4 regions of the Embleya sp. NBC_00888 genome follow, and region 1 is predicted to be linked to each of the others. Evidence: riboswitches for the same ligand, from Rfam matches in the RefSeq annotation. Region 1 holds a riboswitch; each other region holds the start of a gene.
The links. Region 1 has a riboswitch for cobalamin ahead of OG948_RS12685 (energy-coupling factor ABC transporter permease). Riboswitches for the same ligand answer to the same signal wherever they lie in the genome.
Positions count from the first base shown of each region.

Region 2: it holds a riboswitch for cobalamin, as region 1 does, so the genes downstream of both, OG948_RS04315 (ribonucleoside-diphosphate reductase subunit alpha) here and OG948_RS12685 (energy-coupling factor ABC transporter permease) in region 1, are expected to answer to the same signal.
Region 3: it holds a riboswitch for cobalamin, as region 1 does, so the genes downstream of both, OG948_RS16990 (cob(I)yrinic acid a,c-diamide adenosyltransferase) here and OG948_RS12685 (energy-coupling factor ABC transporter permease) in region 1, are expected to answer to the same signal.
Region 4: it holds a riboswitch for cobalamin, as region 1 does, so the genes downstream of both, OG948_RS46475 (prenyltransferase/squalene oxidase repeat-containing protein) here and OG948_RS12685 (energy-coupling factor ABC transporter permease) in region 1, are expected to answer to the same signal.

Region 1 covers NZ_CP108784.1:3,134,162-3,141,091, forward strand. The annotation lists gene OG948_RS12675 (class II aldolase/adducin family protein) at 1-747, shown strand, start outside; gene OG948_RS12680 (RDD family protein) at 894-1,439, shown strand; cobalamin riboswitch at 1,627-1,836, shown strand; gene OG948_RS12685 (energy-coupling factor ABC transporter permease) at 1,864-2,577, shown strand; gene OG948_RS12690 (energy-coupling factor ABC transporter substrate-binding protein) at 2,574-2,966, shown strand; gene cbiQ (cobalt ECF transporter T component CbiQ) at 2,971-3,714, shown strand; gene OG948_RS12700 (energy-coupling factor ABC transporter ATP-binding protein) at 3,711-4,562, shown strand; gene OG948_RS12705 (PP2C family protein-serine/threonine phosphatase) at 4,581-5,630, opposite strand; gene OG948_RS12710 (Fpg/Nei family DNA glycosylase) at 5,746-6,573, opposite strand; gene OG948_RS12715 (ribose-5-phosphate isomerase) at 6,737-6,930, opposite strand, start outside.
Region 2 covers NZ_CP108784.1:1,123,942-1,130,871, forward strand. The annotation lists gene OG948_RS04310 (ribonucleotide-diphosphate reductase subunit beta) at 1-391, opposite strand, end outside; gene OG948_RS04315 (ribonucleoside-diphosphate reductase subunit alpha) at 409-2,727, opposite strand; cobalamin riboswitch at 2,803-3,053, opposite strand; gene mug (G/U mismatch-specific DNA glycosylase) at 3,962-4,540, opposite strand; gene OG948_RS04325 (GNAT family N-acetyltransferase) at 4,621-5,445, opposite strand; gene OG948_RS04330 (MarR family winged helix-turn-helix transcriptional regulator) at 5,451-5,912, opposite strand; gene OG948_RS04335 (alkaline phosphatase D family protein) at 6,046-6,930, opposite strand, start outside.
Region 3 covers NZ_CP108784.1:4,082,928-4,089,857, forward strand. The annotation lists gene OG948_RS16970 (hypothetical protein) at 1-234, shown strand, start outside; gene OG948_RS16975 (hypothetical protein) at 278-1,063, shown strand; gene OG948_RS16980 (hypothetical protein) at 1,152-2,093, opposite strand; gene OG948_RS16985 ((2Fe-2S)-binding protein) at 2,462-3,277, opposite strand; gene OG948_RS16990 (cob(I)yrinic acid a,c-diamide adenosyltransferase) at 3,253-3,846, opposite strand; cobalamin riboswitch at 3,905-4,031, opposite strand; gene OG948_RS16995 (Ig-like domain-containing protein) at 4,488-5,201, shown strand; gene OG948_RS17000 (DUF5708 family protein) at 5,404-5,598, opposite strand; gene OG948_RS17005 (ABC transporter ATP-binding protein) at 5,871-6,704, shown strand; gene OG948_RS17010 (ABC transporter permease) at 6,704-6,930, shown strand, end outside.
Region 4 covers NZ_CP108785.1:2,766,137-2,773,066, forward strand. The annotation lists gene OG948_RS46460 (ATP-binding cassette domain-containing protein) at 1-1,306, opposite strand, end outside; gene OG948_RS46465 (CbiQ family ECF transporter T component) at 1,303-2,538, opposite strand; gene OG948_RS46470 (hypothetical protein) at 2,535-3,569, opposite strand; gene OG948_RS46475 (prenyltransferase/squalene oxidase repeat-containing protein) at 3,566-5,068, opposite strand; cobalamin riboswitch at 5,167-5,308, opposite strand; gene metE (5-methyltetrahydropteroyltriglutamate--homocysteine S-methyltransferase) at 5,490-6,930, opposite strand, start outside.

The sequences.
Region 1 (6,930 bases):
GAGACCGTCGAACAGGAGCGCCGGCACCGCAAGGAGCGGTTGACCGCGGCGCTGCGGCTGTTCGGTCGGTTCGGCTTCGAGGAGGGGGTGGCCGGCCACATCACCGCGCGTGATCCGGAGCTCACCGATCACTTCTGGGTCAACCCGTTCGGGATGTCGTTCAAGCACATCACCGTGGACGACCTGATCCTGGTCAACCACGAGGGACAGGTCGTCGAGGGTCGATTCCACGTCAACCAGGCCGCGTTCGCGATCCACTCGCAGATCCACGCGGCCCGTCCCGACGTGGTCGCGGCGGCACACAGCCACTCCGTGCACGGCCGGGCGATCTCCGCACTCGGCATCCGGCTCGAACCGATCACGCAGGACGTGTGCCCGTTCTACGAGGACCACGAGCTGTTCGACGATTACGCGGGCGTCGTACTCGATGCCGAGGAGGGCCGCCGCATCGCCAAGACGCTCGGCCCGCGGAAGGCGCTGATCCTGCGCAACCACGGCCTGCTCACGGTGGGGCAGTCGGTCGACGCGGCGGCGTGGTGGTTCATCACCATGGAGCGCTCCTGCCAGGTACAGCTGCTCGCCCAGGCGGCCGGTGAGCTCAAGCCGATCACGCCGGAGAACGCGCGGCTGACCCGGGAACAACTGGGCAACGACACGGTTGCCTGGATCAACTACAAGCCGCTGTACGACGTGATCAGCCGCTCCGAACCGGACCTGTTCGGCGTGGACGGCCCGATGACGATCTGATCACCCGACGATCCGATCACCGCGGTCGGCGCCGGATCCGGGCAATCCGGTCCCGGCCGCCGACCGGATCCGCCGACCGGGCGCAATCTCGCCGATATCCGGCCGCGTCGGGAGTCAAATCACCCGGTTGCGGAAAGTACAACAGCATGTACGAACGGAGCCTTCCGCGGCACTTCGCCCGCTCGGCGCGGCCCGCCCGCCCGCGCGCCCGGGTGTGGCTGCCCGAGGTCGCGAGCCCGGTCGACCCCTCGGTGCTGTGGCGCCGGGTCGGCCAGTTCGTGGTGGACGTGCTGGCGTCCGCGCTGTTGCCCGGCGCCGCGATGTTCCTGTTCGTCCTGCTGCCCACACATCCCGACGGTTCGATCCGCAGCGGCCCGCTGACCGCGACGATCACCGTCGGTGTGCTGCTGGTCGCGCTGGCGATCCTGTTCTGGTACTGGGTACTGCGGCCCGCCGAGCACGACGGGCGCACGTGGGGCATGCAGATGTTCGGCATCCGGGTCGTGGACGTGTCCGGCGGGCGGGCGGGGCGGCGTCAGCTCGGGATCCGCTGGCTGCTGCTGTGCGTCGACGCGTTCGCGCTCGGCGCGGTCGGCCTGGCCGCGGTGCTCACCAGCGAGCGGCGCCAGCGGGTCGGTGACCGGGTCGCGGGCACCGTGGTGGTCCGGGGCCGAGGACCCGGCCTGAACTGAGCACCGCACGGCGTGGCTCGGCGCCGCGCCGCGCTCACCACGCCGCACCGCACCGCGTCCCGCCGCACCGAGCCGCACCCGTCGACGATCACGCTCCGGAATGCGGCAATTGCTCGACCGCTCCGCCCGCATTGTGGTCTTGCGCACGGTTTGCAAAAGCCATCTTGTCGCCATGTCCATCCGACCACTAGTGTCGGCTCGCCGTGGTGCTCGGGAAGCCGGTTCGATGCCGGCGCGGCCCTCGCCACTGTGATCGGGAAGTTCTCCTCCACCCCCGCGGAAACGTTGATTCGTCGCCGCGGGAAGCCACTGGGACCGCTCGCGCGGCCCCGGGAAGGCGGAGACGTGAACGTACGACCCGTCAGCCAGGAGACCGGCCACGGCGATCGTCCGTCCACGAGGTGTTGGAGAGGGACCCTTCCTCATGCATATCGCAGAGGGCTATCTGCCCTGGGAACACGCTGCCGCCTGGGGCGTCGCGTCGGCCCCGTTCGTCGTCCACGGCACCCGCGCGCTCACCCGCGAGGTGCGCGACAAACCCGAGAACACCCTGCTGCTCGGCGCGTCCGGCGCGTTCTCGTTCGTGCTGTCCGCGCTGAAGATCCCTTCCGTCACCGGTAGTTGCTCGCATCCCACCGGCACCGGACTGGGCGCGATCCTGTTCCGGCCGCCGATCATGGCCGTACTGGGCACGATCACCCTGCTCTTCCAGGCGTTGCTGCTCGCGCACGGCGGGCTGACCACGCTCGGCGCGAACGTCTTCTCCATGGCGATCGTCGGCCCGTGGGCCGGCTACGGCGCGTATCGGCTGGCCCGTTCGCTCCTGGACGGACGCGGCGGCACCACCCCGCTGGATGTCGCGGTGTTCGTGGGCGCGTTCGTCGCGGACCTGAGCACCTACTGCGTCACCAGCGTGCAGTTGGCCCTGGCCTTCCCCGACCCGGACAGCGGATTCGCGGGCGCGTTGGCCAAGTTCGGCGGCATCTTCTCCCTCACCCAGATCCCGCTGGCGATCAGCGAGGGTCTGCTGACCGTCCTGGTCGTGCGCTTGTTGCGGCAGTCCAGCCGAGGCGATCTGGTCCGGCTCGGTGTGGTCACGGACGCGCGGATCGCGCGCGAGGAGGAGAAGTCCAAGTGAAGCGCTCCACGAAGATCAACCTGCTGATCGTGGTGGCCGTGGTGCTGCTCGCGGTCCTGCCCGTGGTGTTCGGCATGGGCGACCACAAGGACGAGCCGTTCACGGGCGCCGACACCCAGGCGGAGACCGCGATCACGGAGAACGACCCGGACTACGAACCGTGGTTCAGCCCGTTGTACGAACCGCCGTCCGGAGAGATCGAGTCCGGCCTGTTCGCGTTGCAGGCCGCCCTCGGCGCGGGCGTGGTCGGCTACATGTTCGGGGTCAAGCGCACCCGCCGCCGGCTCGCGCCGGACGCCTCGGACACGCCCGACGAACCGACCGCCGCTTCGGCGAATGCCGAGGCGACACCGGCGGACCAGACGCCGGCCTCGGTCCCGGGCCGCTGATCCCGTGCTGCCGATCGACGCGGCGGCGCACGCGAGTTCGTGGCGTCACCGCCATCCGGCCGACAAGGCCGTGCTCTCCTTCGGGCTGCTCGGGTGCGCGGTGGCGCTGCCGCCGTGGCCCGGCGCGGTCGTGGTCGCGGCGACCGTCCTGGTCGTCGCGTTCGGCTTCGCGCGCGTGCCCGCCCGGCGGTTGTGGCGGGCCGCCCGCGCGCCGCTCGGATTCGCCGCCACCGGCGCGCTCGCCCTGCTCGTCACGATCGGCGCGGACGGCGTCGGCTGGGCCCCGGACGGGCCGCGCCACGCCGCCGAGTTGCTCGCCCGCTCCACCGCCGCGGGCCTGGCGATGCTGCTGTTCGCGTTCACCACACCGCTGTCGGACGTACTGCCGAGGCTGACCCGGGTGGGCGTGCCGGCCGCCGTGGTGGACGTCGCCGCGGTGATGTATCGGATGTTGTTCCTGCTCTACGACACGACCACGCGGATCAACCAGGCCCAGGCGGGCCGGCTGGGTCATCGCACCCGGCGAGCCCGTTGGCGCTCGGTGGCCGGGCTCGGCTCGGCGGTCTTCGTGCACGCGTTCGCCCGCGCCCAGCGCCTGGAGGCGGGTCTGGCCGGACGCGGCTACGACGGGCGCCTGCGGGTGCTGGTGGACGAGGTACGCGTCTCGCGGGCGTTCGTCGCGGGCTCCCTGTTCGTCGTGGCGGCGGTCGTCGCCGCCACTCTTCTCCTGGTATCGGTGGTGCCGTGATTCCGTTGCGGGTACGAGAGATCGGCTACGCCTACGAGGACGGGCCGGCCGTGTTGAGCGGACTGTCCCTGTCCGTTCCGACCGGACGCGCGCTGGCGCTGCTGGGGCCCAACGGCAGCGGGAAGACCACGCTGCTGCGGCTGTTGACCGGCGGCCTGACACCGGACTCGGGGCGGGTCGAACTGCACGAGGTGCCGATTCGGCACGACCGCAAGGGGCTCACCGCGCTGCGGCGGGCCGTGCAACTGGTCGTCCAGGATCCCGACGACCAGCTCTTCTCGGCGTCGGTGGCCCAGGACGTCTCGTTCGGGCCGCTCAACCTGGATCTTGACCCGGCCGAGGTGCGCTCACGGGTGGCCGAGGCGCTGGCCGCGCTCGGGATCACCGAACTGGCCGAGCGGCCCGTGCACCTGCTGTCCTTCGGACAGCGCAAGCGGGTCGCCATCGCCGGCGCGATCGCGATGCGGCCCGAGGTGCTGGTGCTGGACGAGCCGACCGCGGGCCTGGATCCGGCCGGGCAGGAAGCGCTGTTGCACACGCTCGACCACTTGCGTGCGACCGGGACGACGGTGGTGATGGCCACCCACGACGTGGACCTCGCGCTGCGCTGGGCCGACGACGCGGCGGTCCTCGCACACGGGCGCCTGCACACCGGGCCGGCGCACGAATTGCTCGCGGACACCGAGTTGCTGGCCGCCGCGAGCCTGCGGCCGACCTGGGCGCACGCGGCCGCCGCCGTACTGGCGGCACACGGGCTGGCCCCGGCGGGCACCCTGCCGCGCACGCCCGCCGAACTGGCCGCCCTGGCCGTGCGTGCGACCCCGACCACCGCGGAACCCGCCCACTGAGCGAACCCCGGGCCGGCCTCAGCGCCGGCGCAGCAGCACCACCGCGCGGTCGTCGCCCACGTTGCGCCCGGCCGCCGCCACGATCCGGCGCGCCGCGTCGTGGAAGTCGTCCCGGACCAGCCGCTCGGCCTCGCCGAGGAAACGGTCGATGCCGGTGGCGATGTCCTCACCGGGCATCTCCACCATGCCATCGGTGAACAGCAGGAGCGCGTCGCCGGTGCCCAACCGGCCCTTGACGCCCTCGAAGGTCGCGTCCTCGATCACCCCCAGGAGCGGGCCGACCGCCTCGAGCACGTGCCATCGCCCGGAGCCGGCGTTCCAGTGCACGCCCGGTGGGTGACCCGCCGAGATCAACTCGTACTCGCCCGACTCCAGGTCGAGCACGACGTGCACCGCCGTCGCGAAGCCCTCCGCCCACTCCTGGCGCAACAGGTAGTCGTTCGCCGCCGGCAGGAAGCCGTGCGGGGGCAACGATCCGAGCAGCCCGCCGAACGCGCCGGACAACATCAACGCGCGCGTGCCCGCGGCCAGCCCCTTGCCGGAGACGTCGACCAGCACCACCTCGAGCACCCGCCCGCCGCCCGCGCCGCGCGAGGCGACCAGGAAGTCGCCGGAGAACGACTGCCCACCGGCCGGTCGCAGCACCACCTCGGTATGCCACTGCGGCGGCAGTACCGGCATCTCGCCCTGGGCCCGCAACCGGTCCCGCAGGTCGAACAACATCGACTCGCCACGTGTCCACTGCACGCCCAGGCGGGTCCGCATCCGGGCCATCAGCAGCACGATGCCGGCGATCGCCCCGACCACCACGATGGTGCCCGCGGTGACCTCGTCCGGGTCGTGCACCTGGTGCTGCGCGACCAGTACGCCGGCGGTGGCCGCGTACAGCAGGAGCAGGCTGGGCATCCGCAGCACCAACCCGCCGACCAGGATCGGCAGCGCCGTCATCGTGGCCGGGAACCACGACGCGTTCACATCCGAGAGCAGGCCGCACGCGGTGACCGCGGCCAGCAGTCCGGCCAGGGCGAACCCGTCGGAGGGGAAGACCCGATGCCGCAGCCAGGTCACGACGCGCCGGCCCGAGCGCGCGAGTGTCGCGCGCCTCCCGGTCCGGCTTGCCCGGTTTCCTCTGCTCGTCGGCGCGGCCACCCCGCGACACTACCGAACGGTCACCAATCGGAGGTTACGCCGACGGCTGACAGGTGGGACACCAGAACAGATTCCGGCCGACCAACTCGGCGGTCTTGACCGGGGTTTCACACACCAGACACGGCATGTCGGTGCGCCGGTAGACGTACACCTCGCCACCGTGGTCGTCCTTGCGCGGCTCGCGGCCCATCGCCTCGGGGGTGTGCTCGGGACGCACGGTGTCGATCCGGCCCAACCGCACGCCCTCGCGCATCAGCAGCACCAGGTCGGCCCACATCGCGTCCCAGGTCTCCCGTGCGAGCCGGTTGCCCGCCAGCCGGGGGTCGACGCCGAACCGGAACAGCACCTCGGCGCGGTAGACGTTGCCCACGCCCGCGAGCACGTTCTGCTCCATCAGCAGCGCGCCGATCGGCTTCGCGCTGCGGTGGATCCGCTGCCACGCCGCCGCCGGGTCCGCGTCCGCCCGCAGCGGGTCGGGGCCCAGCCGGGCGTGCACCGCGTCCTTCTCGGCCCGGTCCAGCAGTCGGCAGGCGGTGGGGCCGCGCAGGTCCGCCCAGGCCGCGCCGCCCGGCACCTTCGCGGCCAGCCGCAGCCGGACCTGGCCGACCGGGTCGGGCAGCTTGTCGCCCTCGCCGAAGGAGAACTGTCCGTACAGGCCCAGATGCACGTGGATGTAGCGCTCGCCGGAGAACTCCAGGAACAGGTGCTTCCCGTGCGCGTCGGTGGCGACCAGGGGCTCCCCGTCGAGCAGCGCCGCGCTCTCCGCGAATCGGCCCTGCGGGCTGCTCAGCCGCAGCGGCAGTCCGCCGAAGCGCTCCTGGTGGGCGGTGGCGAGACGGTGGATGGTGTGGCCCTCGGGCACGCGGCCTCCAGTGCGGCGACGAATGCGCGGTGATGGATCCGGGTGGTGGAACCCGGTGGTGGATGCGCGGTGGTGTGACGCCTCCACGCTACCGATCCGCACCGACATGGCGGCGCCCCCGACCGGACGGACCGATCGGGGGCGCCGGCGGAGCGGCCTCGGGCTACGGCAGGGTCGGCAGTTCGCCGGTGTTCTCGTACTTGGTGAGCATGTTGATCCGGCGGGTGTGCCGCTCCGCCTCGCTGTACGGGGTGTTCACGAAGACCTCGAGGAACTTCGTCGCCTCGTCGAGGGAGTGCATGCGCGCGCCCATCGAGATCACGTTCGCGTTGTTGTGCTCGCGGGCCAGCGACGCGG
Region 2 (6,930 bases), 2.0 Mb from region 1:
CCGCCTTGCGCCGGATCGAGGGGATGTGCTCGACCGCGGCGAACGCCTGCTCGCGCTCCTCGTGGTCGGGCATGTAGGTGTCCAGCAGAGTCAGGTAGAACTGCACATGGACGGCCTCTTCGAAGAGTTGCCGCGACAGGTACAGCCGCCCCTCGGGCGAGTTGATGTGCCGGTACAGATTCAGCACCAGGTTGTTCGCCACGATCGTGTCACCGGTCGCGAAGAACGCGACCAGGCGCTGCACGAGGTGTCGTTCGGCCGGGCTGAGCTTGTCCAGGTCGGCGAGGTCGCTGTGCAGGTCGACCTCTTCGACCGTCCAGGTGTTGCGGATCGCCGCGCGGTACTTCTCGTAGAAGTCCGGGTACTGCATCGGGCGCAGCGTGAGGTTCATTCCGGGATCGAGCAGGCTCACGTGCACGCCTCACAGGCTTCGGGGTTCTCCAGCGAGCAGGCGATGACCTCAAGGTCCGAGATCTCCTCGACGGGCGCGGCCGAGGCCTGCGCCGGCACGGTCGCCTGCTGGATCCGCGTCGCGGGGCGCGAGCGCAGGTAGTACGTGGTCTTGAGGCCGGTGGACCACGCGTAGCGGTACATCGAGGACAGCTTGCCGATGGTCGGGTCGGCCATGAACAGGTTCAGCGACTGCGACTGGTCGATGTACGGCGAGCGGGCCGCCGCCAGGTCGATCAGCGCACGCTGCGGGAGCTCCCAGGCAGTGCGGTACAACTCCCGCACATCCTCCGGGAGTTCGGCGATGCTCTGGACCGAGCCCTCGGCGCGCTTGATCCGGTCGCGGACCGCGGGGGTCCACAGGCCGCGGGCCTTGAGCTCGCGCACCAGGTAGGCGTTGATCTGGAGGAACTCGCCGGACAACGTCTCGCGCTTGAACAGGTTCGACACCTGCGGCTCGATGCACTCGTAGGCACCGGCGATCGAGGCGATGGTCGCGGTCGGCGCGATCGCCACGAGCAGCGAGTTGCGCAGGCCGTGCTCGGCGACCCGGTCGCGCAGCGCGTCCCAGCGCTTGGTCTGGGTCGGGTACACGCCCTCCCACAGGTCCGGCTGGAGCCGGCCGCGCGCGGCGTGCGTCTCGGCGTAGGCCGGGTGCGGGCCGTGCGCCTCGGCGAGCGCCGAGGAGGTCTCCAGCGCGGTCAGGTAGATCTCCTCGGAGATCAGCGTGGACAACTCGCGCGCCTCGACCGAGTCGAACGGCATGCCGAGCGTGAAGAACACGTCCTGCAGGCCCATCAGGCCCAGGCCCACCGGACGCCAGCGCGGGTTGGACGCGGCGGCCTGGTCGGTCGGGTAGTAGTTGATGTCGATCACGCGGTCCAGGAAGACCACCGCGGTGCGCACCGTCGCGCGCAGCTTGTCCCAGTCCATGCCCTGGCCGGCGATCACGTGCGCGCCGAGGTTGACCGAGCCGAGGTTGCACACGGCGGTCTCGCCGTCGCTGGTCACCTCGAGGATCTCGGTGCACAGGTTGGACAGGTGCACCACGTTGCCCGGCTCCGCGGCCTGGTTGCAGGTGCGGTTGGCGGCGTCCTTGAAGGTCATCCAGCCGTTGCCGGTCTGCGCGAGCGTGCGCATCATCCGGGCGTAGAGGTCGCGCGCGGGCATCTGCCGGACGAACCGGCCGTCCCGCTCGGCGGCTTCGTACACCTTGTCGAACTCGGCGCCCCACAGGTCGGGCAGTTCGGGCAGCTCGTTCGGGTCGAACAGCGACCAGACGCCGTCCTCCTCGACCCGGCGCATGAACAGGTCCGGCACCCAGTTGGCCAGGTTGAGGTTGTGCGTGCGGCGCGCGTCCTCACCGGTGTTCTCGCGCAGTTCGAGGAACTCCAGGATGTCCGGGTGCCAGGTCTCCAGGTACACGCAGGCCGCGCCCTTGCGCCGGCCGCCCTGGTTGACCGCGGCCACGGACGAGTCGAGCGTCTTGAGCCACGGCACGATGCCGTTGGAGTGCCCGTTGGTGCCGCGGATCAGCGAGCCGCGCGAACGCACCCGCGACCACGCCACACCGATGCCGCCGGCGAACTTCGACAGTCGGGCGATTCGCCCGTACATGTCGTAGATCGACTCCAGTTCGTCCTTGGGCGAGTCGAGCAGGTAGCACGAGGACATCTGGGTGTGCACGGTGCCGGAGTTGAACAGCGTCGGCGAGCTGGGCAGGTAGGCGAGCGAGGACATCAGCCGGTAGAAGCCGATCGCCTCGCCGGGCTCCTGGGCCAGGCCGCACGCCACGCGCAGCAGGAAGTGCTGCGGGGTCTCGACCACCTTGCGCGAGACCGGGTGGCGCAGCAGGTAGCGGTCGTACACGGTGCGCAGGCCGAAGTACTCGAACCGCCGGTCGCCGTCGACGTCCACGGCGGCGTCCAACTCGGCGGCGTGCTCGGCGACGAACGCCGCGGTCTCCGCGCCGATGACGCCCTCGCGTCGGCCGAGCGCGATGCCGGCGCTGAACGAGGTGACCCCGGCGTCGAGGGCCTCGTCCGCGATCCGGCCGGCGAGCAGGCGCGCGGCGAGCCGCGAGTAGGCGGGTTCCTCGGCGATCAGCTCGGCGGCGGTACGCACCGCCAGGTCCGCGGCCGCTCCCTTGTCCGCGCCCTCGTTGAGACCCGCGACGACCCGGCGGACGACCCGATCCGGATCGACCTCCGGCAGATCGCGCGCCTGGGTGCGCACCAGGGTAGCCAGTTGGTCCTCGGGGCTTTCGTCGATCCGCATCCGGGTCGCGCCCACGCTGTCCACAACGGTCACGTGCTCTCTCCTCGCGAGCTCGTACGTACAGTGACCCCGCGCCCGAAGGCGCGGACAGCCGGCAGGTATTCGGACTCGCGGGCATGCCGGGGCGCCACCGGGCACGATGTGCTCGGCGGGCCGCGGAGTTCCCCGTGGTCGTCGCTCGCCGAACCCCTCTGGGCGTTCGGCACCGCAGGACGACATTCGTTCCCGCTTACCGCTGCGGGGGCAGTCCCGGCTTCACACCGGGTTCCCTCTTGCGTCGCCCCTCCGTTTGACCGGAACGGCGAACCAGCTGCGTCGCAGAGCATATATGTAGTGGCGGGGTGGTCGTCGCACCCCCAGGTGTTGTGTCGTGTCGCGATTCCCGACCTACCACGATTTCGGCCGGGACGGGCCCACTCCCGGCGGCGCGGCCGTCCACACCGGGTGTCGCGGCGCCTCCCGAGCCGAGCGGAATCGTCTCCTCCCGGCGTACGCCCGGCATGACGGTACTCGCGCGCGGGCCGCCGAACGGCCGCACGACACGCCGGCGTTGTGCGCGGCGCGCGTGGCCGGGCGCCTGTCGAACGTGGTGTCCGGGCGTCGAGAGAAAGACTTTCGCGGGGCGGCCGAGCGGGCGAAGGCGAGGCGCCGGGGGCGTACGGTCGGCCGCGGGGTGTGCCGGGCGGGTACGGCGTCCGTCGGGCGTGTCGGCGGGGTGGGAGCCGGGCGTGTCGGCGGGTGCCTCCGGCGGCCGGTGTGGGCGGCCTCGGAGGCGGCCTCGTCGGCGTCCTCAGGGGCGGCCGGCGCGGGGGCCGGCCCCGGGTAGGCGCGCGTGTCGTGCCGGGCGGTCGTGGCATCGGTCCACCGACCGGGGCACCTCCCGGCCCGAGTCGCGCCACTCCGCGACCAACGCCTCGTACACGGGTGTCTCGAACGTCTCGGTGGGCCACGGCCCGAACGGGGCCCGCAGGATCTCCATGCCGACCCAACCGCGCGAGGGAGCGCGAAGTAACCGCCAACCGGGTGATGCCACTCGGTCGATGGACGAATCGACTCGGATACAGGCGCGCGGACCGGCCCGGGCGCACCGATCGCGCCCCTGGGCGGTCGGGCGCCTTCGGGTCGTACTCGGGCCGTACTTTGGCCGCATTCAGACAGCCTTCGGCTATCTTCGGCCGGATTCAGCCGTCTTCGGTGGGTTTCGCCGAGTTTCGGCGGGCCGGGCGCCTTCCGGTCAGGTGCTTTCGGTCCCGATGGTTTCGGTTCGTGCCGTTTTCGATCGTTCGCTTTCGATATGGGCCGCCGCCGTGCGCAGTTCGGCGAACGCCTCGCCGAGCGCCGCCGCCGTCCAGTGCGCGTTCAGGCCGCTCGGGTTCGGCAGCACCCAGATCCGGGTGTCGCCGATGGTCTCGGCCTGCCGACCGACCGCCGCCTTGGGCCGGCCGAAACCGGTCCGGTACGCGCCGATGCCGAGCACGGCCAGCCAGGCCGGCCGGTACGTGCGCACCTTGGCGGTGAGCGCCGCGCCGCCGGCGACGTACTCGTCCCGGCTCAACTCGTCCGCCCGGGCGGTGGTGCGGGCCACCACGTTGGTGATGCCGAGACCGAGCGCGGTCAGCGCGTCCTGCTCGGCGGGCGCGAGTAGGCGGGGCGTGAACCCGGAGGCGTACAGCGCGGGCCAGAACCGGTTGCCGGGGCGGGCGAAGTGCCGCCCGGTCGCGCCGGACCACAGGCCGGGGTTGATCCCGCAGAACAAAACCCGCAGGTTCGGTCCGATCACGTCGGGGATGGTCCGGCCGTGCGCGGCGGCCATCTCGGCGGCGGTGGGATTGCGTCCGGGCGGGATCGGCAGCACGACGGGCTTCGCGGGCGGTCCGGGCTGCGCCGGGGCGCTCACGGCGCCTCCGCGATCAGCGCCGTCCCCACCGACCGGAAGCCGAGCCGGTCGTACACGCGGGCCACGTCCTGGTCGCCGGCCGACAGGAACACCGTCTCGCTCCCGTCGGCGAGCGCGTGCCGGGCCAGTTCCCAGGTCACCGCCGCCGCGAGGCCGCCGCGTCGGGCCGCCGGGAGGGTGGCCACACCGACGATCTCGGTGGTGCCGTACAGGTGTTGATAACTGCCCACGCACAGCGGCCCGGCCGGGCCGTACGCGGCGAACATCACCGTCTCCCCGGTGCGCAGGCGCTCGTTGAGGTAGGACAGCAGACCCGGGTCCTGGCCGAGCGCGGCGGTGTCCCGTTCGGTCGGGCCGTCGGTCCCCGACGCGGTCCCCGGGTTCGCGAAGCCGACCGCCGCGACGCTGTGCACGATCGCCAGGTCGGTCGCGTCCGCCCGGATCCGACGCACCGTCACCAGGTCGGGCAGGGCCGGGCGTTCGGCCGGCTGCTCGGCCGGGTCGAGCACCATCAACGGGTGCTCGTGGACGTGCAGTTCGGCCTCGATCGCGGCCGCGCGCAGCGCCGGAGTGGTCTCGTCGACCCATTCGAACGTCTCGGGCACTTTCAACTCTCTCTGCCGCGCCCGCACCGCGCGGACGTCCGCGACGGTGGGCTCGACGGAGCTGCCGAGCGTGGGTCGTGCGTAGAAGGGCCACCCTTGGCCCTCGCGAATGAACAGGGTCAGCGCGCCGAACGTTTCCGTGCGGGTGGCTCGGCGGGCCACCGCGTCGTAGAACATCTCCAAGTGGGCGCGCGCCTCTGCGGCGGACTTCGGCATGCGGGTCAGTGTGACACGACCGCCGGCACCGATACCGGCCGGTGTGCCAACCCGGTCTTCAGTCGCGCGAGCAGATCGGACAGCGTCCGGGCGTCCTCGTCGGACCAGTCGTCGAGGCGCTCGGCGATCACCGTCAAGCGGTCGTCGGTGGCCCGCTCGACCACCGCGCGACCCTCCGGAGTGAGGCCGAGCAGGAAGGAGCGGCCGTCGTGGGGGTGCGGCCGGCGCTCCACCCACCCGTGCTCGACCAGGTGTGCGATGTGTCGGCTGACCACGGACATGTCCAGGTCGAGCAGTTCGGCGACGTGCCCGGCGCGCAGCGGCCGCGTACTGCGGGCGAGCGCGAACAGGACTGCGGAGCCGGGCGGCAGGCTGCCGATCGGGACCGCCTTGGCGAGGCTGCGGTGGACGCCGACGATGCCCTCGAGCTCGGTGAGCAGGTGCCGGCAGGCTTCCCGGGTGGCCATGGCGAGGCTCCTCTTCGTGGCGACTCGCCACCACCATAAAAGATGTTAGTTGCGCTCGGCAACTTCCACGAAGCGAGCCCCTCACGGGAGGCGACCGACCCACGACTCGCCTGGGCCGCTCGCAGACCGTGCCTCACCCCTCCCGAAGCGTCGCCCGGCCCACGCGGCGCAGCCGAGCGGCCCGGTTGTGCCGGTCGCCCTCGGCCCGATCCAGGGACAGGACGGCCCGGCGCCCGTGCAGGGTGAGCGTCATCAGATGGTTGCCGAACCACGGACCGCCCAGCTTCGTCCACTCGACCGGCAGCGGGGTCAGCCTCGCGTGCCGGGCCAGGGCGCGCCCGATGCGGGTCGCCATCCGGCCCCACCCGAACCGGAATCCGACCCGGATCGCCGGGGGCACCGAGTTGTGCACCGGCGAACAGGTCAACTGGTAGACCCGGGCCAGGTCGGCCGAATTCTCCCCGACCCGCGGCCCCTCCCCCGGACTGACCCAGCGCGCCTCGGCCGCGTAGACGTGGTGCACATCCCCCGACAACACGCACACCGTCGCCGGCGCCGGCCCGCCCGCCCGGGGGCCGTGCAGCGCGATCCGGCCGATCAACGCGGACAACGCCTCGAACGAGTCGCGGAACGCCGCCCAGTGCTCCAGGTCGCTCGCCCGCCGCAACCACTCGCTCCAGGCCGCCACGCGAGGCCCCCGCTCGCCCGCGCACAACGCCTCGTTCCACGACTCCAGGTCGTGGATGCCGTGCGGCAGCAACCACGGCAACGACGTGCCGATCAGCAGGTGGTCGTACCCGCCCTCGTCCGCCTGCTCGGTGATCCAGGCCAACTCGTCCGCGCCGATCATCGCCCGCGCGTCCCCGGTCAGCACTCGGCCCGCGCGCGAGTCGATCATCAGCAGCCGGGTCCGGCCGAAGTCGCGCCGAAAGCTCCACCGCGTGGTCGTCTTGCCCTCCGCCTCCGCGTCCGCGCGCAGCGCGAACTCGTGCAGCAGCGGCCCCACGTCCTCGCCCGG
Region 3 (6,930 bases), 950 kb from region 1:
GGCTCGCTGACCCCACCGCCGCCGACCCCGTTGCCCGTGCCGTCCACCGCGCGACCGGCGATCGAACCCGCCGCGCCCACCCCGACCCCGGTCGCGCTGCCCACCGTGCCCCGGCCGGCCGGACACACCGTGCGATCGGGTCGACCGCGGCACGCTCGTCGCTCGACCTCGCTGCTCGCCTACCGGCATCACATCGGCCGCCGGCGGCCGCCCCGAGCCCCGGTCTTCCGTTGACCGCCGGTCCACCGTCCCGGAGCCGACCCTGAGTGAGTCCGCCGTGCCGCCGCCGGTGCGCATCGAGTCCGTACCGCCCGAACTGGGCTCCCCGCTGGGCGCCACGCCGCTGTCCACACACGCCGACGTGTGGCACGTGCTGGGCAGCCGTACGGACGCGGTGCTCAAGCTCGCGACACCGGACGGCACGGCGGCGGCCAATCCGCGCTACTGGGCCCGGGAGGTCGAGGCGTACGAGAGCGGCTTCGCGCACACCGTCTACGGCGACTTCGGGCTGACCGCGCCCCGGCGACTGCGCGCGGATCCGCGCGAGGACGGGTCGGTCGCGTTGTGGCTGGACTTCGTACGCGGGCGGTCCGGAACCACGTGGGACGTCCCCCGGTGGGCCGATTTCGCCCGGCGGCTCGGCGCCGCGCAGGCCGTCCCCCGACCGGCCGGGCCGTCCTGGCTGTTCGAGCGCCCGCCCCCGGTCGGACCACTGGCCGCCCGGACCGTCGAACTGCCGTACGTGCCTTGCCATCTGAACCTGCGGCCGGTGGATCTGATCGCGCGCGACGAGGACGTCGTGCTGCTCGACTGGTCGCACGCGGGCTATGGGCTGCCGGGTGAGGATCTGACCGGGTTGATCCTGGCGCACGCGGCCGAGCCCGAACTGGCCGCGACCCTGGACGCCACGCTGCCGGCCGAGTACGCGCGGGGCGCGGAACGGGCCGAGGCCGACGTGCGACTCGCGATCGCGGCGACGGCGCCCGCGAAGTACGGACCCGGTGCGGACGCGGCGACCCGGCGGATGTTGCGGAGGTGGACCGAGGACGCGGTGGGCCGTTGAGCCGGGTTCCCGGCCGCGCCCGGCGCACCGGCCCGAGGGTCGGCGCGGCCGGGGTGGCGGGTGCGGTCGGGCCGTCGGCGCGGTCGATTCAGCGGCGCGACCTGCGGATCGCCCAGATCAGGACGAGCACGGTCGCGACCGCGGCGGCAGCGGCCGGCACCGGGCGTCGGCGGATCTCCGCCGAGCCGGTGAGGGTCGCGTGCCGGAGCGGGTCCGGGGTGTGGTCGAAGAGTTGGTTGCCGGCCGTGTGTCCGACCTCGACGGTGCGATCCTTGGCGTGTCCGACCCGGTCACCGGCCGACTCGCGGGCCTGACCGACCTTGTGCACGGCCGCGTCCTTGAGCTCCTCGGCGCGGTGCCCGGCTGCTTCCTTGAGCTCTCCGGCCCGGTGCTCGACGGCTTCCTTGGCCTGCTCGGCGCGGTGTCCGGCCGCCTCGATGAGCTCTTCGGTGCGGTGGCCGACCGCCTCCTTGGCCTTCGCGGTCTTGTGCCGGGCCGTCTCCTTGGCCTGCTCGACACGCTGCCGCGCGGCGTCCTTGGCGTGCTCGGTGCGGTCCTGGACGGCGTCCTTGGCCTGCTCGGCCCGGTCCCGGGCGGCCTTTTTGGCCTGCCCGGCACCCTCCCGCGCGGCGTCCTTCGCTTGCCCGGCCCGGTCCCGGGCGGCGTCCTTGGCCTGCCCGGCCCGGTCGCGGACGGTGCCCGCGGCCTGTTCGGCGGCTTCGCCGGCCGCCGCTTCGAGCCGTTCGGCCCGGCGTCGGGCCCGCCCCGCGGCACGGTCGGTTCCTCGGCCGACCTGCTCGGCGGCCTCGCCCACCTTGCGGTGCACCGTCTCGGGCGGCTCGGCCTGGGTCAACTCCTCCACCGCGTGATCCAGTTGCTCACGTTTGCGGCTCAGCGTCGGCTCCTGCTGCGGGAGTGCGCTCTGCGTGGGTGATTCGACGGCGGGGGGAAGGACGGTCGGGAACGCGGCGATCTCGTCGGGATCGCGCGACGCGGACCTGCCGCCGGAGTCTCGGCCTGGGGTACTCATCGGTGCGTACTCCTCTTCACGGTCTCGATGTCCTCGCGTCACCGCCGAGGACCGCGCCTGGCGCCTGCCCCGCGGGCGCCCGGTCATTCGTCCTCGGCGGGCCTTCGACGGCCGGGGCCGTCTCCCCGATCCTGCCGGGGGCGCAGACCCGGCAGGACCGAGGACACGGCCACGGCGTTCGGGTTCGTCGATGCCGGAGTCGGTGTCTCGAGGCCGAGGCTAGAAACAACCGGGCCGAGGATCCGGGAATGTCACCCGAATGCGCGGCTCGGCGTGTCCGACCGATTCACCCGGTCGGCCGCTCCGCGCGGGACCCGACACACGGTTCCCGGTGCCCGGAGCGAACCGAACGCGCAGGCCGGGAATGCTCAGCCCGCGCTGCCCCGACCCGGTGCCGACGACCCGATCCGGGTCCGGGCCGGGCGCGGCGGCTTGTCGTGGAAGACGCAGTCGCCGCACGTACCGCCTCCGGGGATCCGGTAGTACAGGCAGCACGTGGTGCGGCGGAACGCGCCGAGCGCACCGTGCAGGCCGGTTCCGCGCAACCGGCCGGCGGCCAACAGGCCGTCGGCGAACACGCGTGTGGTCGCGACGAGTTCCGGCTCGGCCGGAGCCAGGTGCCGGTGCAACACGCGGGCCGCGCCGACCAGGGCCGACGCGGCGTTGCCCCACAGCAGTCGCTCGGCGACCGGCACCACCGCTCGGGTCGCCCCGGCGAGCGGCACCAGATGCCCGAGCAACACCGCGTCGTGAAGTTGCTCGATCCCCGAACGGTCGTCCGACACCGGCACCGGCGCCGGATCGGGCGCCCACAACTCGACCGGCCCGGCGTCCGGGAAGCGCCAGTACGTCCGGGCCGGATCCAGGTCGGGCACCACCCGGCCGAGCACCGCCGCGCCCAGTGCCACCGACCACAACCGTGAGGCCACGCCCAGGTACAGGATCGACGCGGCGACCCGCGGTTCCTCGGTCCGCAGCCGGGCCCGTACGTGCTCCACCCGGTCCGCCCACGCGGCGGGCGCGGCCCGGTCGTACAGCTCGGCCAACGGCCGAAAGCCCGCGCCGTCGGTGATCGGTCCGGTCCGCAGCTCGAAGTAGGGCCCCACGTCGGCGAGCCGGCGCAGCGGCCCGCCGACGTGGGACCGCGACCGCGCGCCGGTCAGCGGCTGTCGCCCGGACGCCACAACACATCACCCGCACCGCCGGCGTTGGCCCGCCGGGCGAGGACGAACAGCAGGTCGGACAACCGGTTGAGGTAGCGCGCGGTGAGCGGGTTGACGGTCGCGGCCCCGCCCGCCGTCGCCCGCTCGTCCGCCTCGATCAGCGCCCAGGTCGAGCGCTCGGCGCGGCGGGCCGAGGTGCGGGCCACGTGCAGCAGGGCCGCGGCCGGGCTGCCGCCGGGCAGTACGAAGGAACGCAGCGCGGTCAGTTCCGCGTTGAACGCGTCGCAGTGCTCCTCCAGCCGGGCCACGTCCGCCTCGGTGATCCGCAGCCGGGTGTCCCCCTCGGCGATCGGCGCGCACAGGTCCGCGCCGACGTCGAACAGGTCGTGCTGCAGTTGCGCCAATACCGCGCGTGTCTGCGGTTGCGGGTCGCCGAGCGCGAGCACGACCCCGATCGCCGCGTTGGTCTCGTCCGTGTCGGCGTACGCCGCCAACCTCGGATCGGTCTTGCGCGTCCGGGAGTTGTCGCCCAGCGCGGTCGTGCCGGCATCGCCGGTACGGGTGTAGATCCGGCTCAGAACCAAGGACATGGTCGGCACCGGCCTCTCTCGGGGAAATCCGCCCCGGTTGGTGAGGTGGCGACGACGTGAGTCTCCTGGCTCTCGGATCATCGCTCCTCCCGGCCTTCCGACCCGTCTGGGGGCCGTGGCCGGTTCGGGAGTCGCTCCCCGATCACAGTGGCGGGACCGCGCCGGATTCACACCGGCTTCCTCGTACCGCCGTCGCCTTGCGCCTCCCACCATGACACGCCCGACGGGCCCGGTCCACCGTCGGATCCGGACCACGCGTGCGGGTGAAGCTTGCCGCCGGTCCGCGCGCCGAGCCCCGGACCGGCGCGGGCGAAGCCCAGGATCGGATTCCGAGAGCGGCTCCCTCGGCCGGCGTCGGCCCGGCGGTATCGGCGCCGAAGGGTGCCGGCGAGCGCCGGTGAGTCGATCCGAGATCCGGCCGTGCCGGGAAATCAGTGCCGGAGGTATGCGTGTCCACGGTGTCCGGAACACCTGAACCAGCCGGTCCGACGCGTCGGGTGGGTCAGGCATGTCGGGTGGGTCGGGTACCTCGAGCGGGCGTGGTCCTGGCTTGTTGTGCTTCGCTGTTCGGAGCGGGGTCGGGGCATCCCGCCGCCTGCGCGGGGTGGTTCGGCGCCGAGGGACGGCATCTCGCCTCCTCCGTGCGGCTCTTCGATGCCGGTTCGGCGCGGCCGACCCCTTCCGCGGCGGACTTCGGCGCCGGGTCGGGACACGCCACCCCACCCGCCGGGCCCCTTGGCGCGGGAACGGGAGGCCCCACCCCGTCCGCCGCGCTGTTGACCGCCGGCGCCGGGCGCCCCGTCGGGTCCGGCGACCGGGTGCGGCCGAGGGACGAGCCCGAGGCGATCCTGCCGCCCGTCCCGCGTGCCGTCGCCGATCGGGCGGGCACTCGCGCCGGGCAGTCGGTGGACGTCCCGGTCCTGGCCGGCGACTCCGGCGAAGGGCTGGTCGTGCTGTCGTACACCAATCCCGAACACGGCCTGGTGCTCCAGCGGGACGAGGCGGATTCGGTGCTGCGGTACACGCCGGGGCCGGGCTTCACCGGACGCGACAGCTTTCGCTACACGATCGTCGACCGGCTCGGCCGCGAGGCCACCGCGAGCGTGCGGATCGAGGTGGTGGCCGGCCCCGGTGCGTCCGGCCGGCCGGTCGAGACCCGGGCGGGCAAGCTCGGCGTCCATCGCGGCGTCGACGAACTCCGCGCACCCTCGGCCGCGTCGGCGGCGCGTCCGCGCGCCGGGGTCGATCCGGGCGGCGGGTCGCTGCTCGTGGCGTTCCTCGGCTCGGCCGTGCTCGGGGCGGGTGTCCTGGCGTTCGTCGCCCACCGTCGGCCGGGCCGGCGGCGGCTCGGCTGAGCGGGCCCGGGTCGGTTCGATCGGCTGTTCGAGGTTGCGCCCCGAACGGCGGCTGTTCCGGGGGTTCTTCGGTCTGATCGGCCTTTCGGGGCTCGTCCCCCGACCGACTGCTCCGACGTTTCTTCGGTCCGATCGGCCCTTCCCAGGCTCGTCCCCCGATCGGCCCTTCCGGGCTTCCTCGGTCCGGCCGGTGTCGCCCCGGTCAGCCCTTCCGGGCCTCCTGGGTGAGCTGGTAGAGCCCGTACAGCAGCTCGGCGATGCCGACGATGAGCAACACGACGCCGATCTTCCCGAGCGCGACCACCGGTGTGTCCACGTCGTCCGCGAACAGCTTCAGGGCTCCGCCCACCACCGCGCTCAACAGGCCGGCCGTCAACGAACCGCGTGCCTTCGCCACGGTCTTCCTCCTCCACTCGACCTGCGGGTACGGCTATGAGGCTAGGTCCGGGCCCCGGCCCGGCACGCCCTCCGCGGGAACGAACCGGCGTACACACTTCGGCCTAGAACCGCGCCCGGGTTCGCCGCGGCCGGTGGGTTCGGCGGGGCTTCGGGAATGGGGCCGGCCCCACCCCCGAAGGGTGGCCAGCCCCATGGGCACGCCCGTTTCACGCTCCTAGCGTGGATCCGGTGCCGTGAACGGGGAGCGGCCGGAACGGCGGAGGGACGACAGTGAGCGGGCGACCGACACGGCCACGACACACGATCGGGGACGAACCGGAGGGTGTCGGGGCGCCGGCCGTCCGGCTCGACGCGGTGCGCAAGGTGTACGGCAAGGGCTCGGCCTCGGTCGCCGCCCTCGACGGGGTCACCCTCGCCTTCGGACACGGCTCGTTCACCGCCGTGATGGGTCCGTCCGGCTCCGGCAAGAGCACCTTCCTGCACTGCGCGGCCGGCCTGGATCGGCCCACGTCGGGCACGGTCGCGGTGGCCGGCCGGGACCTCGCCGAGCTCAACGAGAACGCGCTGACCAGGCTCCGTCGGGAGCGGATCGGTTTCGTCTTCCAGGCGTTCAACCTGCTGCCCACCCTCACGGTGGAGCAGAACATCACGCTGCCGCTGCGGTTCGCGGGCAAGCGCGCCGACCGCCGGCGGATCGCCGAGGTGATCGCGCGCGTCGGCCTGACCGACCGCGCCCGGCACCGGCCGCACGAGTTGTCCGGCGGCCAGCAACAACGGGTGGCGATCGCCCGCGCGCTGGCCGTGCGCCCCGCCGTGCTGTTCGCGGACGAGCCGACCGGTGCGTTGGACACCCGGACGGCGGCCGAGGTGCTGGGTCTGCTGCGGGAGTCCGTGCGGACCGACGGCCGGACCATCGTGATGGTCACGCACGATCCGATCGCCGCGTCCTTCGCCGACCACGTGGTCTTCCTCGCCGACGGTCGGATCGCCGACCGGCTGGACGCGCCGACGGTGGACGCGATCGCCGAACGCATGACCCACCTGGGCGCGTTCGCGAACGCTCCGCTCCCGGGTGGGCGGCCGACGGTCGACGGGATCCGCTGATGTGGGGGCTCGCGCTGCGCACGCTGCGCTTCCGGGCCGGTGGCTTCGTCGCCACCTTCGTCGCGCTGTGTTTCGGCGCGACGGTGGTGATGGCCTGCGGCGGGCTGCTCGAGACCGGGGTACGCAACAACGCGCCGCCGCAACGCCTGGCCCAGGCCTCGCTGTTGGTGATCGGCGATCCCACCTTCACCGGCCCACGCGACGGATCCGGGGACCGGGAGCGGGA
Region 4 (6,930 bases), on a different replicon from region 1:
GTGGCGCGGCGACGAGTTGGATGGCCAGGACGAGCGCGAGGCGCTGCCCCTCGGAGACGTCGCGCGGGTGCAGGGCGCCGTCGATGTCGGGCGCGATGCGGTCCAGCAACGCCCGGCACGCGCCGGCCTCGACACCGGATTCCCGGTCGGCCTCGGCGCATTCCGCGTCGACGGTCTCCAGGTAGAGCAGGTCGCCGGGGGTTTGCGGGACCAGGCCGACCAGTGCGCGGGCGCGCTGTGGGGCGGCCTTGCCCGGATCGTCGCCGGCGACGTCCACCGTGCCGCCCTGGCGGGGTCCGGAGCCCTGAAGGGCCCACAGCAGCGAGGACTTGCCGGAGCCGTTGCGGCCCATCAACGCGGTCACCCGCCCGGGAGGCAGGTCCAGATCCAGGCCGCGTACCGCGATCACGTCGCCGTAGCGCACGATGATCCGGCGTGCCGTCAACAACGAGGCCGACGGGCCGGCGGGCGGACCCGGCTGCGGCGGCGTCCGGCCGGCCAGGCGTGCGCGCAGCGGCGCGGCCAGGCGGCGGGCGTCGCGCACCGACAGCGGCAGGGGTGACCAACCGGCGAGCCGACCGAGTTCGACCACCGGTGGGGCGATGTCGCAGGTCTGAAGGATCTCGGCAGGCGGGCCGTCGCGGACGGTGCGGTCGCCGGGCAGGTGCACGAGTCGGTCGGCGTACTGCACCACACGTTCCATGCGGTGCTCGGCGACGATCGCGGTGATGCCCAGGTCGTGGACCAGCCGGGTGATCGCGGCGAGTACGTCCTCGGCGGCGGTCGGGTCCAGCGCGGAGGTGGGCTCGTCCAGGACCAGTACGCGCGGGTGCGCGGTGAGCACCGAGCCGATCGCGACGCGTTGTTGTTGGCCGCCGGAGAGGGTGCGCAGCGGGCGATGGCGCAGTTCGGCGATGCCCAGCAGGTCCAGGGTCTCCTCGACGCGCTTGCGCATGACCGGCGAGGGGATGGCCAACTGCTCCATGCCGTAGGCGAGTTCCTCCTCGACCGTGTCGGTGACGAAACCCGCGAGGGGGTCCTGGCCGACCACGCCGACCAGATGCGCGAACTCGCGCGGCGGCCGGGAGCGGGTGTCGATGCCGTCGACGAGCACGCTGCCGCGCAGGGTGCCGCCGGTGAAGTGTGGGACCAGACCGTTGATCGCGCCCAGGAGGGTGGACTTGCCGGCCCCAGTGCGACCGACGACCAGGCACAACTCCCCTTCGGGAATGCTCAGTTCGACGTCGCGGAGCGCGGGTTCGGGCGCGTCGGCGTAGGTGATGGTGACGTCGCGGAATTCGATCACCGGACGGACTTCTCCCTGATGGTGGTGCCGGCATCGGCCGGGCCCGGGGTCGGTGTGCGGGCCGTCGCGTCCGGCCGGGGCACGGTGTCGCCGAGCCGGGGCACGGTGAGCGGGGGCGGCGGTGCCAGCCACGCGGGCAGCGCGCCCACGACCAGCGCGAGCACCGGCAGCGGGGCCAACTCGGGCCACGCGAGCGGGCTCAGCGACGGATAGAGGTTCCCGGCGTCGATCCGGCTGGTCAGGTAGAGCAGCGCACCGGTGCCCAACCCGCACGCGGCGACCGCGAATTCGGCGAACCGCCAGCGGTCCGGCAGGTAGACACTGCGGTTGATCCGCCGGCCGGTGAGCACGAAGCCGATACCGGCGACCAGGATCCCGCCGGGCAGCATGGTCGCGCCCAGATAGCGCGGGGCGCTGCCGTCGAGCAGCGCGTACACCCCCACGCAGACGCCGATCAGGCCCACCAGGGTCAGTACGCCGGTGAGCAGTCGGATGGCCCGAGGCAGGTGCCGGTTGCGGCCGTACCCGCGCGAGTCCATCGCGGCGGCGAGCGCGAGGGAGCGGTCCAGCGCGTCCTGGAGCACCGGGATCGCGATCGAGCGCAGCGCCCGCATGCCCTTCTGCGCGCCGCCGCGCAGCCGGCGGGCGCGGCGTACCCGATGCACGCTCTCGATCAGTTGGGGTGCCACCGACAGCGCGACCACCACGGCCGCGCCCACCTCGTACAGCGCCGCGGGCACCGCCTTGAGCATGCGTTTCGGGCTCGCGAGTGCGTTCGCCGCGCCCAGGCACACGATCATCGTGGCCAGCCGCAGCCCGTCGTAGAACCCACCCAGCACGTGCTCCAGGGACACCGGGCCGAACAGGTGGATGCCCGCCGCCCACGCGGGCAACGGGATCTCCGGGAGGTCGACGAGCACATGGCCGCTCGCGGCCCCCGCACCGAAGATGATCCGGAACAACACGCGCATCACGATGATGAACAGGCCCAGGAACAGGTACATGCGAAACGCCTGCGCCCACGGCGCGTCGCCGCGCCGGTTGGCGACGACGAATCCGGCCACGGCCAGGATCAGCGCCAGCAGCAGCGGGTTGGTGGTGCGACTTGCGGCGGTGGCCAGGCCCAGCGCCCACAACCACCAGGCGCCGGGATGCACGGTGCGCGGCAACCGGCTACCGCCAAGCCGGAACGCGGCGGCAGACGGCCGGTGCCCCGCCCGGGGCGTGCTCAACTCGACCCGTCGGCGCGCGTACGTCGACGCCACGTGGTGAACCCGGCCGCCGCGCAGATCGCCACGAGCAGGGCTGTCCCGACGATGGTCGTGGCCGGGATCCCGTCGCGCTTCCTGGTCGCCAACTCCTCCCCTCCGGTCCAGGTCTGACCTTGTGGAGTGATACCGGAGGGTTGAGTGGAGGCGCCTGGTGAGCCCGGATCGGTGGAGGCGGTCGCGGACGTCTCGGCCGCGGCGGGGGCCGAGGGTGCCGCGGACTCGGTGGGTTGCTCGGACTCCATCGGGTTGCCGGCGACACCCGGCCCCGGCGCGAGGGGGTCGGTTCCCGAGGTCGTGGTCGTCGAACCCGACGACGCCGTCCCGGTCGTGCCGGGCGCACCCCCACCGGAGTCGGTGCGGCCTCCGTTCCCGGCCGAGGTCGTACCGCCGCCCGATCCGCCGTTGGCCGGCGGCGGTTGCGGGTTGTTCGTCGCGGGCGAATTCGGCGGTGTGGGCGTCGCCGGGCGTGCCGGTGCCACGCGCGGGGGCGGGTTGGTGGTCTCGGTCTTGTTCTTGGAGAACGACCAGCCCTCGAAGCTGCCGGGCGGCGGCTTGCGGTTCATCACACCCCACTGGCTGTACGTCCACGAACCGCCGTTGGGGGAATGCCAGTACGACCAGTAGGCGCCGGCCGGAGGCGTGTCGATGCACGGCTCGGAGTTCGCGCCGGGCTTGCCCTCGACCCGGCAGATGAACGCCTCGCCCCAGCGGGCCACACCGGCTATCTCGATGCCCGCGTTCTTGAGCGCGGCGTGGCCGGTGGCCTGGTCACCTCGTGCGCAGCGCACGATGGTCGTGCCGCCCAGTTCCTGGAAGTCGATCACCACCGTGACACCGTTGGCGTCCGGGCAGTAGCCGGGGGTGCCCTTGGAGGTGTCGACCGCGTGCGCGGTCGGCGCGGCGACGGTGACCTGGGCGGTGGCGGGCAGCGCGAGCAGGGCAAGCGCGGTGACCACGCGGGCTGTTCGGCCGCCACTCCCGCGGCGCCTCATGTGTGCTTTCCGCTCTTGCGCCGCGCGCCGGCGCGGACGGCGAGGCCGGTGCCGACCAGTCCGAGGGAGAGCATGAGCAGCCCGCCGACCTGGGCACCGGTCCTGGCGAGGCTTCCGCCGCCGCCCTTCGTGGTGCCGCCACCACCCGAGCTGCTCGTGCCGCCCGACACCGAACCGCCGGTGCCGGCGGCGGTGGTCGTGGTCGTCGCGGACGCGGTGATCGACGCGCTCGCGGTCTGGCTGAGCGAGGTGGTGGGTGTGGCGGACGTCGACGCGGACGGCGTTTGCGACCCGGTGTGAGTGGCCGAGCCGGTGGGCCCCGGGGTGCCGGAGTCGGTCGGCTTCGGCGAGGTCGTGGCGGTACCGGTCGGCTGGGTGGGGGCCTTGCCGAGGTCCCCGAGCGGGACGTCGGTCAGCACGAGCAGGGCCTGTGGGGTCGCGCGGCGCCATTGGTCGCGCTGGAAGTCCGGAATGCCCTCGGCCTGGGCCGAGGTGAGGGCCTCCGCGTTGTAGGCGATCGTGCCGACGTCCTTGGTCGCGGCGCCCGCGTTGTCGGTGGTGATCTGGTGCTTGGCCACCCACGCGGCGGCCTTGTCCGCCTCGGTCGGGAAGCCGGCCGCGTGCAGGGCCTGGCCGGCCAGGCCGGTGCTGTTGGTGTTCGATGCCGCGGTGGGTCCGGAGCCGCCGAACGAACCGTCCTCGCGCTGTTTGGACTTCAGCCAGTCCGCGCCCTTCCTCGCTGCGGCCGCGGCACCGACCGACTTGCTCTCGGTCGCCGCGGAGAGCAGCGCCTGCACGGCCATGCCGGTCGAGTCCGGGTCCAGCACGGTGGTCGGGGTGTCCTGGCAGGTTGCGCCGGTGCTGCCCAACTGGCCCGGGTACAACCGGAATCCGCCGCTGGGGCACTGCTGCTTGATCAGGAAGTCCACCGCGCTCTGCGGCACCCCACCGCTGCGGGCCAGGCCCAGCACGGCCAGCGACTGCCCGAACGCGTTGCTCGAGTCGGGACTGCCGGTGAGCTTGTCCCGGATGCGACCCGCGTCGTCGCCGGCGTCCGCCCCGGCGATCAGGTCGAGCGTCTCCGCGCGCATGTCCAGGTCGCCGAACCTGGTCGGATCGCGGTCGGCGACCACGGCGGCGAAGAGTACCTTCGCGGTGGCACCCGCGATCCGCGAGCCGGGCATGCCCCACTCCTCGGCGCTGTTGTACTTGCGGATGTTGGCGGCCACCGCGTCCGCCGCGGCCTTGAGCGCGACGGGCTGCGAGCGGGTGGCCGACAACGCCATCATCGTGTCGATGGTCAGGCCCCAGTCGGAGCCGGCGAAGCCCGGTATGCCGCCGTCGACCAGTTCCCCGGCCTGCCATTTCGCCGCCGCGACGGCGTTGTCGGCGTGCGGGTTCGCGGCGTCTGCCGACGCGGAGAAGACGGGGGAGGCCGCGACCAGGACCGCGCCGCAGACCGCGACGGCGCCGGTGTTCCTCACGGTGAGCCAGGACATCGATGGGACCCTTCCGAGACCAACGCGTCCCGGGAGCCGACCGATGCCGGGCATCGGTCGGGGGTCCGGGCCTCAGCGTGTAGTCCACGACAGCTGGAGCCTTCAATTCGTACGCACCCAGGCATTCCGACTCGCGGCGGCCTGTCGGCCACCGCCTACGGTTGCGGGTCAGTGCCGGATTTCGACCGGCTTCCCCTGGGTTTCGAACTATGAAGTTGAGGGTGCCGACACACGTCGGCATGTGCAGCATACGGAGCATTCCGGCTGTCGGACAACAGCACGAGCGGGCGATCACGGTGCCGTTCGTCACCAACCGTGAGCCCGCGGCGGACAATCGCGCACCGTTCGGGCGCGCGTGGCCGCCGGGACGACCCCGGACCGCCGGGGCGGGGCGCGCCTGCCCCGCCCCGGCGGTCTCGACTCAGGACGCGGCGTCGGGGAGCGTCGCCCGTACCTCGCGCGCCGCCGCCACCAGGTTCTCCAGCGAGGCGCGAACCTCGGGCCAACCGCGGGTCTTGAGGCCGCAGTCGGGGTTGACCCACAGCCGCTCGGCGGGGATCGCGGTCAACCCCTCGCGCAGCAGAGCGCTCACCTCCTCCGCACTCGGGACGCGCGGGGAGTGGATGTCGTACACACCGGGACCGGCCTCGCGCGGGTAGCCGTGGGCGGCGAGTTCCCGGGCGACCTGCATGTGCGAACGGGCGGCCTCCAGGCTGATCACGTCGGCGTCGAGGTCGTCGATCGCCTGCACGATGTCGCCGAACTCGGCGTAGCACATGTGCGTGTGGATCTGGGTGGCCGCGTGCACGCCGGAGGTGGTCAGCCGGAACGACTCGGTGGCCCAGGCCAGGTATTCGGCGCGGTCCGCGACGCGCAGCGGCAACGTCTCGCGCAGCGCGGGTTCGTCCACCTGGATGACCGAACCACCGGCTGCCTCCAGGTCGTCGACCTCGTCGCGCAGCGCCAGGGCGACCTGCCGGGCGGTGGTTCCGAGCGGCTGGTCGTCGCGCACGAACGACCACGCGAGCATCGTGACGGGTCCGGTGAGCATGCCCTTGACGGGGCGGTCGGACAACGACTGGGCGAACGAGGTCCAGCGCACGGTCATCGGCTCGGGACGGGAGATGTCGCCGGCCAGGATCGGCGGGCGCACGTACCGGGTGCCGTAGGACTGGACCCAGCCGTGCCGGGTGGCCACGTATCCGGTGAGTCGTTCGGCGAAGTACTGCACCATGTCGTTGCGTTCGGCCTCGCCATGCACCAGGACGTCGATCCCGGCCTTCTCCTGGAAGGAGATCACGTCGCGGATCTCGGACTCGATGCGTTCCTCGTAGCCCGCCTCGTCGATGCGTCCGGCGCGCAGATCGGCGCGGGCGGTGCGCAGTTCGCCGGTCTGCGGAAAGGAGCCGATCGTGGTCGTGGGCAGCAACGGCAGCCCCAGGTGCGCGCGTTGGGTCGTGGCGCGCTCGGCGTAGGGCAGGCTGCGCCGGCCGTCCGCGTCGGTGACCGCGGCGGCGCGGGCGCGTACGGCGGGGTCGTGGGTCAGCGCGGAGGCCTTGCGCGCGGCCAGGTCGGCCCGGTTGGCGGCGAGGTGGGTCGCGATGATGTCCGTGCCCTGGCCCAGGCCGCGGGCCAACGTGACGATCTCCTCGGTCTTTTGCCGGGCGAAGGCGAGCCATCGGGAGATCTGCGGGTCGATATCGCGCTCGTCGCCGGCGTCCAGGGGCACATGCAACAGGGAGCAGGACGCGGCCACGTCGACGCGCTCGGCCAGGCCCAGCAGGGTGCCCAGGGTGGCCAGCGACCTGCCGAGGTCGTTGATCCACACGTTGCGCCCGTCGACGACGCCGGCGACCAGGCGC